Regions from separate parts of the Propionimicrobium sp. BV2F7 genome, predicted to be linked through region 1. Evidence: riboswitches for the same ligand, from Rfam matches in the RefSeq annotation. Region 1 holds a riboswitch; each other region holds the start of a gene.

Region 1 (5,490 bases):
ATATCTTCGTCGATGAACTGCATCTTGTCGAACTTATTGGTTTCGCGGCCCAACCGCAGCAGCACTGGGTCTCGGTCTACCGCGACGACACTCGAATCGGGAATCGCCTGCATGACAGCAGTGCCCAGGCTGCCTGGCCCGCAAGCCAAGTCCAGCACCTTGATAGGTGCGCCCTTTTCAGCACGAACGTTGCGCAGCACATCGATCATGGTGCGGGTGCGCAGGTCACGGAATTCGATGAATGCTTTCTGCTGGTCGTGCCAGGCTGCTAGTAGTTCTTCGGGACCCACTTAATTTTGCCCTTCTCTTCGAGAAAAAATGAGGTGCGGTAGGCCATAGTGCGTTATGACGTCGACATCGATGCTGTAGACGGGGGTAATTATTTCTTTAGTCAAGACTTCACATGGGGGTCCGCTTGCCACGATCTTCCCATCGCACAGCATCAAAATCTCGTCACAGCACTGCGCGGCCAGATTTAGGTCGTGCAACACGATGATCGTCGTGCAGTCCAGCGATTTCACTAGGTCGAGTAGCTCGAACTGGTAGTGCAAATCCAGGTGGTTGGTTGGCTCGTCTAAGAGAAGATAGTCGGATTTCTGAGCGATTGCTCGCGCAATGGCGACGCGTTGGCGCTCGCCTCCAGAAAGTTGCGTCACCATTCGCTGACTCAACTCGGTGATCGAAACCCTAGAAAGCGCCCTGGCCACGATTTCTTGATCGGCGTTATTGCCGTAGCTCGGCAGCGACGAGCCAGCCAGTCGGCCAAGCATTACGTAGTCGTAAACCGAAAGCGCGAGCGTATCCTCGCGCTCTTGGGCCACCACCGAAATTTTTTCGGCGATCTGGCGACGCTTCATTTTCGCGATGTCGTCGCCGTCCACCTCGACGCGACCACCGGCAAGTTCCAGCGCGCGAAACAGCGAAAACAACATGCTGGACTTGCCCGAGCCGTTTGGCCCGACAATGCCGAGCACCTTGCCTGCCGAGGCGCTCAGGTTGACGCCATCGACGACCACCCGATCGCCCCGACAGACACGGATATCAGTTGCTTTAAGCATTTATTTTTGCAGCCTGTTGGCCAGTTCGACGGCGCCGTCAACCGAAAGGGTGGATGGCGGATCGGTCAGAGCGAATGGCAGGAACACTACCTGACCTTCTTGACTTGCTTTCAGGTCTTCTGAACCCGGGAAACTGGCGAACGTGTTTAACGCTTCATTTTCGTCGGGATTCAGTGACAAGACGACAATGTAATCAGGATTTTTGGCAAGTAGATCCTCCATTGAAATTGGGAATACCCTCTTCGGGCCATCGGCGTAAGCGTTTTCGATGCCATTAGCTTCGAAGATCGGCTGCACCATCGAAGATGAATTGAAAGCCGATAACTTATCTGACCCTGGCGTAACGAAGACAGCGACGGCCTTAGCCCCTTTAACTTCCGAGGAAGGTTTGATTTTTTGGATCTGGGCTTCAGAATTTTTCTTAACTTCCTCAGCCTTTTTCTCTACTTGGAATATCTTTCCCATCTTTTCGATTTCGTTATCTACAAGGCCAAAATCTGCGTGATCTAGCTTGTAATTGGGGCAGTAGGAATCTGGTGAATAGAGCGGGACACCTGCTTCTGCCAAGGCCTTTCTGTCGACAGCTTTGTCGTAGCCAATAACCAGATCGACGTTCATGTCCAGGACGGTTTCAGTTGCTACCGTAGAACCACCGGTACCGAGTTTCCCGGACTCAGCTGATTCGATCTTATCCAGCTTTTTCTTAAGCTCTGGGCGAACGTTTTTAATGCGGTCATCACCAGCGCGGAAAACTACTTTATCTAGCACGCCTAGCTCATCGAGGATCGATGAGTTGACGTCTGAGATCATTAACACGCGCTCGGGAGCCTTGTCTAAGGTCAGGGTTTCGTCGCAGCTTTTGACCTGGATTTTTTCGGGTGCCGACGAACTTTCTGCAGCTTTCTTGTCTGCGGCTGACTGTCCGCAAGAAGCTAGCGGGACGGCTAAGGCCAATGCGGCCAGTGCACAAACGAACTTCTTCATTCGTTTACTCCTTTTCTTTTTGTTGTCGCTGGTTACTTCATTCGCCTAACCAGCAAGACGATGAATGGCACGCCAACCATGCCGGTGATTACCCCGATCGGCATTTCAATCGGGGCGAAAGCTATGCGCGCGAACGTGTCGGCGATAACCAAGAAGAATGCTCCCGCAAGGGCGCAGCCAAGCGTCAAAACTCTGTGCGAAGAGCCGACGATCGAGCGCATCACGTGCGGAATAATTAGGCCGACGAAACCTATCGCGCCCGATGATGCCACAGCGATGCCGATTACGGCAGAGACGGGAATCAGGATCGCCAGCCTCGCCTTGGTTGGCTCGATGCCAACCGATTGGGCCGTGCGATCTCCGCTGGACAGGGCGTCGAGAACTGGGCCGAAAAGCGCCACGACAACTGAGAAAATGAGGGCCGTAACAATCAGTGGAACCGCCTGCGACCAGTTAGCGCGGGCAAGCGAGCCAAGCATCCAGAACATGACGGCTTGAGTTGCCTCCGGCGTGCCCGAAGAGAAGATGATGAAGTTGGTTAGAGCCTGGAAGCCGAAGTTGGCCGCTAGGCCGGCGAGAATCAATCGCAGAGACGATCCGGAATTTCCCGTCACCAGAAGCAGAAACAGCGTTGCCGCCAGCGCGCCCGCGAATGCGGCCAAGCCAACCGACCAAGAAGCGATAGACCCGAACAGAATTATCATTGCAGCAGCGCCCGTCGAGGCACCCGAGCTGACGCCTAACACGTACGGTTCGGCCAGGGGGTTGCGCACCACAGCCTGCATCACGGCACCTGCAATGCCCAGGATCGCACCAATAGCCAAGCCCGAGATGATTCTAGGTAGACGGGTCTTCCAGACGATTGCATCCACGTTCTGGCTCCACGTGATGTCGACGTCCAGACTTGGGATGTGACTTTTGATGACGCCGATGACGTCGCCGACGGACACGGCGGCCGGGCCAATAGCGATCGTAACCAATGGCAAAACGAGGACTGCAGCCAGCAAAGCGAAGAGAATCAGCCGTTGGCGGCGCCTCGTCTTGCCGTAAAGCTCGAGTGTCTTTGCGGTGGCTGTATCGCTCACGAATCTTCTTTCTGTTCAAGCCGTCTTGCGCGGCGTACAAAAATATTCGACAGCCCAGGTTTTCGGACTTGTTCGCTAAGCGACTTCACCGTTGCGCGACAGTTCTGGATACAAACCAGAATTCCCCTGTGGCTAACTACATAGAACCTATCAGCAATATGTGAAAATGGACATCCGTATTAAAAATTGCAAAGAAAATCCCGCAGGCATTAGGCGTCTGCGGGATTTTCTTAGTTTATGTGCCGTTAGTCGTGGCCAGAGTCCATCGCGGCGCGGTCGAGAACCTCGCCCTCGGTGGAATCGATGCCGCGGTTCGCGATCTCGCCTGCGCGTCCAGGCTGCAGCTCGCCGAGCAGATCCTGAGTCGCGCCAGCGGTGATCTGACCCTGCGAAGCGTAGGTTTCCAGCTTGCTGCGCGAATCCGCGATGTCCAGGTTGCGCATGGTGAGCTGGCCGATGCGGTCCGTCGGGCCGAAGGCGGCGTCCTCAACGCGTTCCATCGACAGACGATCCGGGTGATAGCTGAAACCCGGGCCGCGGGTGTCCATGATGGAGTAGTCCCAGCCGCGCCGCAGCCTGATGACCACCTCGCCGGTGACGACTGCAGCAACCCAGCGGGCGATGGAATCGCGCGTCATCAGCGACTGCGGATCCATCCAGCGGCCCTCGTAAAGCTTGCGCCCGAGCTTCTGGCCCTCAGCGTGGTAGTTGGCCAGCGTGTCCTCGTTGTGAATCGCATTAATCAGGCGCTCGTAGGCGATCCACAGCAGCGCCATGCCCGGTGCCTCGTAGATGCCGCGGCTCTTCGCCTCGATGATGCGGTTCTCGATCTGGTCGCTCATGCCCAGGCCATGGCGGCCGCCGATCTCGTTTGCCTTAAGCACCAGGTCAACGCGCGAATCGAAGTGCTCGCCGTTGATGGCAACAGGGAAGCCCTCGACAAACTCGATGGTGACGTCCTCGGTGTCGATCTGGACGTCCGGATCCCAGAATTTGACGCCCATGATCGGTTCGACGTCCTCCAGGGATGCATCCAGCAGCTCGAGGGTCTTGGCCTCGTGGGTCGCGCCCCAAATGTTTGCGTCGGTGGAGTAGGCCTTCTCCTTCGAGTCGCGGTAGGGCAGATCGCGCTTGGTCAGCCAAACGCTCATCTCGTCGCGGCCGCCAAGCTCGGAGACGAAGTCCTCGTCCAGCCAAGGCTTGTAGATGCGCAGCTGCGGGTTAGCGAGTAGGCCGTAGCGGTAGAAACGCTCGATGTCGTTGCCTTTGTAGGTGGAGCCGTCGCCCCAAATGTTTACGTCGTCTTCGGCCATGGCGCGAACCAGCAGCGTTCCGGTGACTGCGCGGCCGATTGGAGTGGTGTTGAAGTACGGGCGGCCGGCGCTGGTGACGTTGAACGCGCCACACTGCAGAGCCATCAGGCCCTGATCGACCAGCGATTCCTTGCAGTCGACCAGGCGCGAAAGCTCGGCGCCGTACTGCAGGGCACGGCCGGGAACCGACTCGATATCTGGCTCGTCGTACTGGCCGATGTCTGCAGTGTAAGTGCAGGGAATTGCGCCCTTTTCACGCATCCAAGCCACTGCTACCGACGTATCGAGGCCACCTGAGAAGGCGATGCCAACGCGCTCGCCTGCGGGCAAAGAAGTTAATACTTTAGACACGCCCGCTAGCTTAACGCGCTAAAGTAATAATTTCCACATTGACCGAATAAACTTTCGATAGTTGCGATAGTGACCAACTCGCCTCGAACGGGGGAGTGCTGATTCGCCGCTTATATAGATGTGGAATTTAATCTCGCAAGTGCGTGACAAAATGTGGTCGCTAAGGCATAAAATTCGGCAGCAGGATGAAATTCGTCTCTCCAGCAAGGGGAAACGCGTTTAGATTGCAAACTTACTAATCCAGCAGCCACGTCTTGTCGCGGTGTGACTAGATGAAAACCGGCCGACGCCCAAACGGACGCCGGCCGGCAACTAATAGAAATAATTATCGAGGCTGGTCGACTGCCAAAACGATCTTGCCCATCAACTGGCCAGAGTCGAGCATCTCGTGAGCCTCAGCCGCATTCTCCATCGGGAAAACGGTAATATCAGGCAACGAGAGAGTCTCATCCTCGTAAAGCGGCCAAATCTTTTCGCGAACAGCCTGGGCGATTTCTGACTTCTGCTCAGTCGGACGGAACCGCAAGCTCGTCGCCGTGATGGTGCCGCGCTTGTTGAGCAGCTTGCCGATGTTTAGCTCACCCTTGACGCCCTTCTGCATGCCGATGATCACCATGCGCCCATCCTGAGCCAGGCAATCGACATTCGGCTGCAGATATTTAGCGCCAATGATGTCCAGGATCACGTCCACGCCCTTGC
Region 2 (5,490 bases), on a different contig from region 1:
GTTTCGTGACGGCCACAGTTCGGACACTCATCATCGATGCATCCGGTGAACTCGCAAACCGGGTCGCGGTCGACCGGGTGGTTGATGGCCCCGTAGCCAATTCCAGACGCATACATCTGCCTTACGACGGCCTCAAATGCACTGAGGTTCTTGGTTGGGTCGCCGTCAAGCTCGATGTAGGAGATGTGCCCGCCGTTGGTCAGCTCGTGGTAGGGAGCCTCGAGGCGGATTTTGTCGAAGGCGCTGATGTTGAATGCCACCGGAATGTGGAACGAGTTGGTGTAGTAGTCCTTGTCGGTGACGCCCTCGATGTCGCCGTAGCGCTCCTTATCCATGCGGACGAAGCGCCCTGACAGCCCCTCGGCGGGAGTGGCAATCAACGAGAAATTGAGCCGGTATTTCTCTGCGGCTTCGTCCGTGCGACGACGCATCTGGCGGACGATCTCCAGCCCCAGCGCCTGGGCCTTCTCCGACTGGCCGTGATGCTCGCCGATCAGCGCTATCAGGGTCTCGGCCAAGCCGATGAAGCCGATGGCTAAGGTGCCGTGCTTTAGCACTTCCGCCACTTGATCCTTCCAATCGAGCTTCTCAGAGTCGATCCAGACGCCCTGCCCCATCAGGAACGGGAAGTTGCAGACTCGACGCTTGCTTTGGATGGCTAGTCGCTCGAGTAGCTGGTCGATGACCAGATCGATTTCGGAATCTAGGCTCTTGAAGAACTCGGAGATAGATCCCCTAGCTTCGATCGCCAGTCTCGGCAGGTTGATCGACGTGAAGGACAAGTTGCCACGTCCGTGAGTGATCTCGCGTGTGGGGTCGGCGACGTTGCCCATGACGCGCGTACGGCAGCCCATGTATGCGACCTCGGTTTCCGGGTGGCCGAGCTTGTAGTACTGCCGGTTGAAGGGCGAGTCCAGGAACGAGAAGTTCGGGAACAGCCTCTTGGCGCTGACCCTGCAGGCCAGCTGGAAGAGGTCGTAATTCGGGTCGCCGGGGTTCAGGTTTACGCCCTCTGCGACACGGAAAATCTGGATCGGGAAGATCGCGGTTTCGCCGTGGCCCAGCCCTGCCTCCGTCGCCAGCAGCAGCTGCTGCATGACGAGCCTGCCCTCCGCGCTGACGTCCGTTCCGAAGTTGATTGAAGAGAACGGAGTCTGCGCCCCCGCACGGGAATTCATAGTGTTCAGGTTGTGCAGGAAGGCTTCCATGGCCTGATAGGTGGCACGACGAGTCTCGGTTTCGGCCTCTTTAAGAGCGAATTTCTGCACCTTGACAACGGTCTTTAACTCGATTCCGAGTGCCTCCGAGAGCTCTTCGGCCTCTTGCTTCAAAACGTCGTCGGTGGCAGAAAGCCTTGCGCGCAGCTCGACATCACCTAGTTTTTCGGCGGCTTCTTCGGCACCGAAAAGCCTGAACGCCTTCGCGAGGTTCGAGCGGTAGATGGAATTGAAGGTCATGCGCACGCCATCGGCCATGTCGTAGTCGAAGTTCGGCACCGCCTGGCCGCCATGCTGATCGTTCTGGTTGGACTGGATCGCAATACAGGCCAGCGAGGCGTAAGAGGTGATCGACTTGGGCTCACGGATGACGCCGTGGCCAGTTGAGAAGCCACCCTTGAACAGATCGCGAAGGCTGATCTGGCAGCAGGTCATGGTCAGCGTCAGGAAGTCTAGGTCGTGAATGTGAATATCGCCTGCGACATGAGCCGCGGCGTGATCAGGGTTAAGCACCCGAAGGATGTTGAACTGCTTGGCCGATTCGGAACCATACTGGAGCATGGTGCCCATTGCGGAATTTGCGTCGACGTTGGCATTCTCGCGCTGAGCATCCGATATCTCGGCGCCGAAGGTGATTTTGTCGAACGACTGCATCAGGCGGTTTTGCGCCTCCCGGGCGCGAGTGCGCTCGTTGCGGTAAAGAATGTAGGCCTTCGCGGTGTGAGGATAGCCGTAGCGCATCAGGGTGTCCTCGACGATGTTCTGCACATCCTCGACGCTCGGGGTGCTCAGCTCGCGACGCTGCAACTCTGCGAGCACTCCGAACGAAACCTGATGTGCGTGCTGCTTGGGGTTGTCTTGATCCGTGGCGGCGAATGCCTTGGTCAGCGCGTCGATGACCTTGCCTAGATCGAAATCGACGACCCTGCCATCGCGCTTGTGAATAGAAATTGGGGTAATGACGTGCGTGTGCGCGCGCGTTTCAACCGACATGCTTTCTCCTCGAAGCTCGGATTAAATCGCAAAACCTCTTTGCGATATGCCGGCAGGTATTCGGACTTAAGGGCTAAAACCTACTTAGCGCGCTTCCCAGCCTTTTTCAGCCAGTGCTTCTGTTCGCCGTTCGTTCCCTATTACCGCTGCGGGACAGCTCCGGATTCTCACCGGATTCCCTCTTGCGTCACCCCAAAACCACTGCATCTAGTGGCCACTGTGGTGAACCAGCACTAGATAAGGTACTCCTGATCTTGTGCCATATCCACCCGGACACACCATCGAACCGGTTAAACGAAAAGATTCTTGCGTCCGCCGAATGGGCCAAAATAGTCGATGCGCGTTCGTGCGGAGTGGGCAAATTAATAAAGATGTGGGCCACGCCCGAAAGCATGACCCACACGTTTAGAGTTTATTCGATTAAGAGTTCTTAGCTCGGTTGCGGGCCTTCGCGCGGTCGCGAGCGTCCAGCAGAACCTTGCGGACGCGAACAACGTCCGGGGTGACCTCTAGGCACTCGTCGGCAGCACAATACTCCAGCGACTGCTCCAGGCTCATCCTGCGTGGCGGAATCAACCGCTCAAGCTCGTCGCCGGTGGCCGAACGCATGTTGGTCAAATGCTTTTCCTTGGTGGGGTTGACATCCATGTCGTCGGGACGAGAGTTCTCGCCGACAACCATGCCCTCGTAGGTGTCGTCGCCCGGAGCAACAAACAGAGTGCCGCGCTCTTGCAGGTTGAACAATGCATAGCTATTGACGGTGCCCTGCCTGTCAGCAACCAGCGACCCGGTCTGACGGGTGCGCAGCGTGCCAACCCAAGGCGTGTAGCCCTCGAAGACGTGGTTCATAATGCCGGTGCCTCGAGTGTTAGTCAGGAACTCAGTGCGGAAACCGAGCATGCCACGGCTAGGCACTACGTATTCCAGGCGAACCCAGCCGGAACCGTTGTTCGACATCTTCTCGAGCTGCCCCTTGCGCTGACCAAGCAGCTCGGTGACTGCTCCAAGGTGCTCTTCGGGGATGTCGATGGTCAGGCGCTCGGTCGGCTCCTGAGTTACTCCGTCAATCTCCTGGGTGACGACCTGCGGCTTACCGACGGTAAGCTCGAAGCCTTCGCGCCTCATCATCTCCACCAAGACGGCGAGCTGCAGCTCACCACGGCCCTGAACCTCCCAGGTGTCTGGGCGCTCGGTGAGCAGAACACGGATGGATACGTTACCGATGAGCTCGGCGTCGAGCCTGTTCTTAACCAGACGAGCCGTCAGCTGAGTACCGGAACGCCCGGCAAGCGGCGAGGTGTTGATACCGATGGTCATTGAAATCGAAGGCTCGTCGACGTGGATAAGCGGCAAAGCAACCGGGTTCTCCGGGTCGGCGAGAGTTTCACCGATGGTGATCTCGTCGATGCCAGCGACTGCGATGATGTCGCCAGGGCCTGCCTTCTCTACGGAGACGCGCTCCAGACCATCGGTCATCAGGAGCTCGGAAAGTTTAACGTTCTTGACCGAGCCGTCACGACGGATCCAGGCGACCGTCTGGCCTCGGGTGATTTCACCTGCGACGATGCGGCAAAGCGCTAGGCGGCCAAGGTACGGCGAGGAATCGAGGTTTGTTACGTGGGCCTGCAGGCTCGCGCCTTCCTCGTAGGTCGGAGCAGGGATGGTGTCCATGATCACCTTGAACAGCGGCTCGAGCGTGTTACTGTCGGGCAGTTCACCGTCTGCGGGACGGTTCAAAGATGCCTTACCGGCCTTGGCGGAGGCGTAGACGACCGGGAAGTCGAGACCCGTCTCGTCGTCGTCAGCGATTAGGTCTAGGAACAGCTCGTAGGTTTCCTCCTCAACGGCCTCGATGCGGGCGTCAGGACGATCCACCTTGTTGATAACAACGATGATCGGCAGCTTCTTTTCCAGTGCCTTGCTGAGCACGAAGCGAGTCTGCGGCAGCGGGCCCTCCGATGCGTCGACGAGTAGCAGAACGCCGTCAACCATCTCTAGGCCGCGCTCAACCTCGCCGCCGAAGTCAGCGTGACCGGGGGTATCGATGATGTTGATGACCGCCTCGGCGCCGCCAACGTTGTGACGTATTGCGGTGTTCTTAGCGAGAATGGTGATGCCCTTTTCGCGCTCAAGATCCATCGAATCCATCACCCGTGTGGCAACATCCGCGCCCTCTCGGAAAACACCAGACTGCCAAAGCATGGCGTCAACGAGCGTAGTTTTGCCATGGTCGACGTGTGCGACGATAGCGATGTTACGTAGATCTTCACGTACTGGCATCAGTCTCCTTTAAGTTAAACCTCAAAAAGTGTACGCCCCGCAGGCCCGCTCGCTAAATACGGTTGACACCACCACTTTCATAACTCGCCCTAAAGGACGCAATAGTCCTGCCTAGGCGTTTAGTTTTTCGGCTTCTTCTGCGACGCCGAGCAGCGCATTTTCCACGACCTCGACGGGCGCCGGGTGCGGCCAGAACTGCCTGTCCGCTGCCTCCCTGGCGCTAAGACCGGCCACCATTGCGGAAATAATCGGCTGCAGCAGAGAAGTCGCCTGCGGGCCGACGATGTGCGCGCCGAGCAACGTGCCATCCGGCTTGGCCAGGATCTTGGCGAAGTGACCCTCGTCATTCATTGCCCAGCCCCAAGCCGTGTCGGAGAACTTCTGAGTGAATACCGCGTAGGGACCGATTTCCTTGGCCTCTTGCTCTGTAAGGCCAATGCTGCCGACCTCCGGAGTGATGTAGATGCCCATCGGCACAACGTCTTGATTGCGCGGGCCGGGCCTATCCTCAACCTTCAGCTCGTCGCCAGCGAGCTTAGCCTTGATGTCTGCGAGAACGACTCGAGCCTGCACGTTAGCGAGGTGCTTGAGCATGTGCGTGTTGCAGATATCGCCTATTGCCCAAATATGGTCTGCGCTGGTGCGCTGCAACTCGTCGGTAATAATCAGACCGGAATCGTCCAGCTCCACGCCAGCTTTCTCCACGTCCAAAACATCTGCGTTGGGCACGCGACCGATGACCGAAAGCACGATGTCCGCCTGATAGGTGTACTCGATGCCAGAAGAGTCCTTGGCCGTGACCACCACCCCGCCCTCGGGAGCCGCATCCACGCTCTGATAGCTCTGATTCAGCCTAACGGCAACGCGCTCGCTCAGCGCATCGGTGACGGCCTTGGCAATATCCTCATCCATCTTGCGAAGAAGAGTGCCGCTGCGGTTAATCACCGTGACCGTCGAACCCAATGCGGAGAAGATGTGGGCAAACTCGACGGCCTCGGTA
Region 3 (5,490 bases), on a different contig from region 1:
AGATCGTCGGGGACCTGGTTGGAATCGGTAACCAAAATGCGGAACTTGGCCGGTGCAACGGGCAGCTCCTTGACGTGGGTGCCGCGACGCTCGACGCGTGGAACGCCAGGCTCGTTGACGTTCTCGGGCAGCGCGGGTAGCGGCCAGCCGCCCCGGACCAGCTCGACCGGCTCACCGTCCAACATGCCACGGGTGACGCCGGCGAGATCGCCAGTGGTGGCCCAGCCGAGCGTGTCCAGTCCGGGGATGTCCCTGCCATCGGTTGCGGTGGTGACGGTTGCGACCGCGCCGATGCCCTCGGCGATCTTGCGGGCCAGCTCGTTCGCCCCGCCCACGTGTCCGCCGACCAGCGGAATAGCGAATTTCCCGGCCTCGTCAACCACGACGACGGCCGGATCAGTCTTCTTGCTCTTCAGCAGATCGGCGATCAGCCTGGTGGTCGCGCCGAGCGCCAGATGGCTGATGATCAGATCGCATTCTTCCCAAGCAGTGCGCAGACCTTCGCCGGACTTGCCGAAGTAGTGCTTGGTTTCGCCTAGTACCTCGTCGAGTTGGGCAGCCCGGGCCTGCGCTGCGGGCGAGGTGGCTACCTGGCCAATGATTTTGTCGCTCAATTGTTCTCCTAGATCTGCGGTACGGCGTCGAAGCCACCGACGATGGGGTGTTGTTCGCCGAGAGCTTCTGGCTCATCGGGGTGGTGGTCGAGCACCAGGACGACGTTCGGCGAGGTGATGTCAGTGACCATTCGGGCCTCCGCCTCGTTCATGACGCGGATTTGTTCATCGGCGTTGCCAAGCTTCTCGGCCAGCACGTAGGTCTTGCCCAAGCCCGCGGTGGCCTCGACGATCTGTGGCAGTGTGTTCTTCGGGTCGGTCAGAATGCCGACCTTCGGGTGCCGCCGGCAGGCGTCGAAGGCGGGCACCGGGTCGTTGCCGTGTGCGGAAACCAGCAAGGCGTCGTCCCACGGCAGCCCGACGGCAGCGAAAGCCATCTGCAGGCTGGTGACGACCGGCACAACCCGGACCTTTAGGCCGGCGGCACGGATGCGTCGCACGACTCCGTAAAACAGCGGGTCGCCGGAAGCAACCACGACGATCTTTCGGTTGAGGTCCTTCTTCATCTCGTCGATCGCCGGGGCGATGCGTCCGAGCACGACGCGCTTGTCCTCTTCGACGCCTAGCGCGTCCAGGTGACGCCTACCGCCCACCACCAGGTCGGCGTCTGCGGCGTCCCTACGAAGCTCTTCGGAGGGCTCGGCGATGAATCCGTAAACGGTAATCATGTGTTGTCCTTTCGCGCGGCGGGCTCAGAGCGCCTCTGCGCCCTTATCGCGCAGATCCGCTGCGGCCTTCGGGTCCGCAGGGCGGTATTCGTGTCTGAAACCGGGGTGGTAGAGGTGCGAGCGTTTAACCATGCGCTCCTCACTGAGGGCGGGGCCAACCAAAATGACCGTGTGCTTCCACAGCTTGTGGGCCTTCATAGTCGACTCGAGCTCGGAAAGCTTGCAGCGAACCATGAACTGGTCGGGCCAGGTGACCTGGTAGCCGATAATCACCGGGGTATCCTCGGGGTAGCCGCCGGCCAGTAACTCCTCCTGGAGTTGTTTCGAACGTGCTGCCGAAAGGTAAAGCGCCATCGTCGTGCCGTGCGAGGCGAAGTCGCGGACATTTTCCTTCGGCGGCATCGGGGTGCGGCCACCCTCCAGACGGGTCAGGATAAGCGACTGCGAAACCTCGGGCAGGGTGATCTCGACGTCGCTCATCGCCGCAGCAGCAGAAAACGCGGATACGCCCGGGATAGTCTCGTAGGGCACGCCCATCTCGTCGAGAACCTGGCGCTGCTCTGCGGTTGCGCCATATATGGAGGGGTCTCCGGTGTGAACGCGAGCAACCAGAATACCCTCGTCGCGAGCGCGCTCGTAGTAGGGGAGTATGTCCTCCAGGGACGCGGAGGCCGAATCAATCAGCTCTGCGCCCTCCTTGTGGCGGGCGACGACCTCGGGGTTAACCAGCGACGACGCCCAAATGATGATGTCCGCGTTCGCGATGGTCTCGGCGCCGCGCACCGTGATCAAGTCGGGGGCACCCGGGCCCGCACCGACGAAAACTACCTTGCCAGTCACAGTCGTTCTCCTAGTCCGTTGCGCTTCGGCGGCCACAAAACGCTGGTGAAGTACGGCGCCTCATCCAGCTCGCTGACCAATGAAATTTCTTCTTCGGGCAGCCCAACATTGCTGCCGACGACGGCGTCCTCGCCCACCTCGTTCAGGTGCTCTTTCAGCGCGGCGAAGTGGCGTCCGGCCTTGTAAACCACGCAGGTGTCGGCCACCTCGGAAACCTCGACGAGCTGGTCGATGCCTTTCTTCAGCGGCACGAGCGCCAGCACTTCGTCGCCCTCGCAAAGCGGGGTCTTCGAGGCGGCCGCGAGCGCCTGCATCGCCGTGATGCCGGGGATGACCTCCACCTCAACCTCTATCTTCTCGCGCACGCTGGCAACAAGATAGCTGAACGTGGAATACACAGAAGGGTCGCCGATGGTCGCGAAACCGATCTGCTTGGCGCCCGCCTCGAACTGTTCGATGGCCACGGCCGCGGACGTCTGCCAGTTGGTCATTCTGCGGGTGGTGACGCCTGTTGGGTCTTTCATCGTGAACGGCACGCGCACGATCTTCTCGGCCATCTCGGGGGAAGCAGCCGTGATGATGGTCTCCGCGCGCCCGGCATTGCTGCCGCTAGCTTCGGTGGATGGCACAAGAATGACGTCGCAATTGCGCAGCGCCTTCAATGCTTTGACAGTAATTAAATCGGGATCCCCCGGGCCGACGCCAATGCCAAGTAGCCGTGGAAAATTCACTAAATCTCCTAGCCACCCTAACCTCGAGGGTGTTTCGCTGTGGGGACGATCGGCTTGGCGACCGGGCTAACTGCGCGCCGCGCGCAGATACCGTTGCGGGACAGCGCCGGGTTCTCACCGGCTTCGCAAGCGTCTCGTCGTCGACTCGTGTCGACTCCGTCAAGCCTAGCGCGATATCCCAACCACTCCCAACCTTATGAAGAGTTAATTTGGGGCAAAAAGTATCGGGCCGCAAGAATCTTGCGGCCCGATACTTTTTCTAACTTATTTATCTAGCTTGCGTCCCTGCTCGATGACGCTGACCAGCTCGTCGGCAAGCGACGACGTCATGATGTCGTCCACCGGGCGGGGCAGCGCGATGCGCCAGTTCGGGTACTGGTCGATGGTGCCGGGCATATTCGGACGCTCCTTGACGCTGGCAGCATCGTCCAGGTTGAGCAGGACGACTCGGCTCGGTGCGTCGCGCAGCATCCGGTAGCGCTCGATGATCATCGACTGGACGTCGTCGCGGGTGATCTGGTTGAGCGGCTTCGTCGGGTCGACGTGAGCCATCTCGCATAGCACCTGGCGGGTGCTCTCGACCTGCGCCCAGTCTGCGCTCTTGCCGATGCGCTTCAGCTCGGAGACGTCGAAACCGGTTGCTAGGCCGGCGACCGTCACTTGGTCGTGTGTGGAGCTGGTGCCCACTCCCAGGGTCGGGAACTCGCGAACCGGGGTGCGCATTGCGGAGCGGTTACCCAGCATGCCGATTTCTTCCATCGTCTCGCGCACGCCGCCCGCTACGGTGCCCATGTCCTCGCCAACAACCCAGCTGTTCTGGCGGTAGCATTCCAGCCTGATGATGGCAAGCATGGCGTCCACCGGGTAGTGGATGTAGACGCCGTCGGCCGCGCTGCCGGAAACCGGCACCCAGTAGAGGCGCCAGAGCTGCATGACGTGGTCGATGCGCATCGCGCCGGCGTCGCGCAGGGTGGCGCGAACCATATCGATGAACGGCTTGAAATCCACCTCCGCGAGCTTCTGCGGGTTGAACGGCGGCAAGCCCCAGCGCTGACCCTCGATGTTGTGGCTATCCGGGGGAGCGCCGATCTCGAAGTCGAACTCGAGGATGTCCTGATTGATCCAGGCGTCTTGGGAGGCCGAGTCGGAACCAACGGCCAGGTCCGCGATGACGTCTACACCCTCGCGGCAAGCGGCAGCGTACTGGACGTGGGCAACCCACTGCATCCAGCTGTGGAAATCGATGAGGTCGGAGTTCTCGTTGACGAATTCGGCAACCGCGTCGGAGGAAATATTCTGGTATTCCTTCGGCCATTTGCGCCAGTCGGTGCCGTACTTTTCGGCGATGGCGGACCAGGTGGAGAAGTCGGAAAGCTTCTTGCCCCACTGCTCGAACCAGGCGTCTCGCTCGATGTTCGGGTCGTTTCGGACGGCCTTCCAGATGCGCAGCAGCGCCTCGCGCTTCAGCTTCCAGACGGCTGCACGGTCGATCATGCGTTCCTTGTTTAGCTTGCAGCCTGCCTCCGCGAGGTCGGTCAGGTCTACATGCTCGGCGCCGAGGACGTCGCCCGGTGCGATGTGTAGGACGTTCAGGAAGATCCTGGACGCGGGCGAGTATGGCGATGCCTGCGGGTGCTCGGTCGGGCCGATGGCGTGGACTGGCGAGACCTGCACGCAGCTCGCGCCCTGCATGGCGGCGATGCGGCAGATCAGCGCGAGGTCGCGGAAATCACCGATGCCCCAAGAAGAGCGGGAGCGTGCCGAATAAAGCTGAATCTGCCAACCCCAACTACGCTGTGGGGTCTGAATTTTTTCAGGCGTGCAGATGACGAAGCGGCGGACGCCGGCGTCGTTGTAAAGAATGTGGTATCCGGGCATGTCCACCAGGCCTTCGGCACGGTAGTGATGCCCGTTCTCTAGGATTAGCGTTCCATAGAGTTCTGGGTGGTAGCGACCCGGGCTGCATACCAGCGGGCCGTTTTCGTTGTCTAGCGGTACGGAAGTATCAAACCTGTTTGCGACTAGCTCTAACGTCTTTGTTGGTGTCTTGATCCAATCGCCTTTGGTATTCACGTAACCGCTGGTTACTCCATATCGGCCTACGCGAGACATGATCTCGCCGCGGTGCGCGTCGTCTGCGCTGGTGGCGCTATGCGATATGCCGCGGGTTTCGTGGTCTGATGAAATGTTATTCACGTGGCGATCCTACATGAATACCTGTTTGAGCTTGGCCATAGTTCAGATCAGTTCTGGCAACTTCACCTATATGTGTGCAAGTCATCGTCGGAATTGTTGCCTATGGCGAATGAATGATTGCAGACAATTGCTTGTTAGATGATTACATAACCGAAATATAGGAAATGAATCCGTTTTGTTTATAGGTTCACTAGACCTAAGTAATAGTTTTCCCTTGCTGCAACTGCTACTCAAGTTATATTTTCTGTCTGTCTAGCGGTGTACTCTGAATCTGCTGGATGACCCTCGCATCGCACCTGCAAAAGTGCCTAACAAGGGGGTTTCAGAAGAAGTTTTAGAGCGGAGCAAAATGAGTGAACTTGCAAACGAGGTGACGCAGCGCACAGACGTGACTGCGGTTCCAGACCTGGCTTTGGGCACGTCGAAAATCGGCCCAGTTCG

What was found. A riboswitch is a leader RNA that binds a small molecule or an ion and turns the genes downstream of it on or off. The one in region 1 is predicted to bind cobalamin.
Region 2: it holds a riboswitch for cobalamin, as region 1 does, so the genes downstream of both, HMPREF1255_RS07715 (anaerobic ribonucleoside triphosphate reductase) here and HMPREF1255_RS05895 (iron ABC transporter permease) in region 1, are expected to answer to the same signal.
Region 3: it holds a riboswitch for cobalamin, as region 1 does, so the genes downstream of both, cobI (precorrin-2 C(20)-methyltransferase) here and HMPREF1255_RS05895 (iron ABC transporter permease) in region 1, are expected to answer to the same signal.

The regions. Positions count from the first base shown of each region.
Region 1 covers NZ_AZIS01000004.1:334,590-340,079, reverse strand. Annotated here, with positions in the region: gene HMPREF1255_RS05910 (trans-aconitate 2-methyltransferase) at 1-290, opposite strand, end outside; gene HMPREF1255_RS05905 (ABC transporter ATP-binding protein) at 291-1,058, opposite strand; gene HMPREF1255_RS05900 (ABC transporter substrate-binding protein) at 1,059-2,042, opposite strand; gene HMPREF1255_RS05895 (iron ABC transporter permease) at 2,075-3,061, opposite strand; cobalamin riboswitch at 3,163-3,292, opposite strand; gene argG (argininosuccinate synthase) at 3,373-4,791, opposite strand; gene HMPREF1255_RS05885 (NAD(P)H-quinone oxidoreductase) at 5,117-5,490, opposite strand, start outside.
Region 2 covers NZ_AZIS01000005.1:282,104-287,593, reverse strand. Annotated here, with positions in the region: gene HMPREF1255_RS07715 (anaerobic ribonucleoside triphosphate reductase) at 1-2,210, opposite strand, end outside; cobalamin riboswitch at 2,244-2,457, opposite strand; gene typA (translational GTPase TypA) at 2,631-4,490, opposite strand; gene HMPREF1255_RS07705 (FAD-dependent oxidoreductase) at 4,602-5,490, opposite strand, start outside.
Region 3 covers NZ_AZIS01000005.1:52,666-58,155, forward strand. Annotated here, with positions in the region: gene cobJ (precorrin-3B C(17)-methyltransferase) at 1-614, opposite strand, end outside; gene cbiE (precorrin-6y C5,15-methyltransferase (decarboxylating) subunit CbiE) at 623-1,282, opposite strand; gene cobM (precorrin-4 C(11)-methyltransferase) at 1,307-2,122, opposite strand; gene cobI (precorrin-2 C(20)-methyltransferase) at 2,119-2,853, opposite strand; cobalamin riboswitch at 2,895-3,023, opposite strand; gene malQ (4-alpha-glucanotransferase) at 3,118-5,049, opposite strand; gene HMPREF1255_RS06735 (NAD(P)-binding protein) at 5,399-5,490, shown strand, end outside.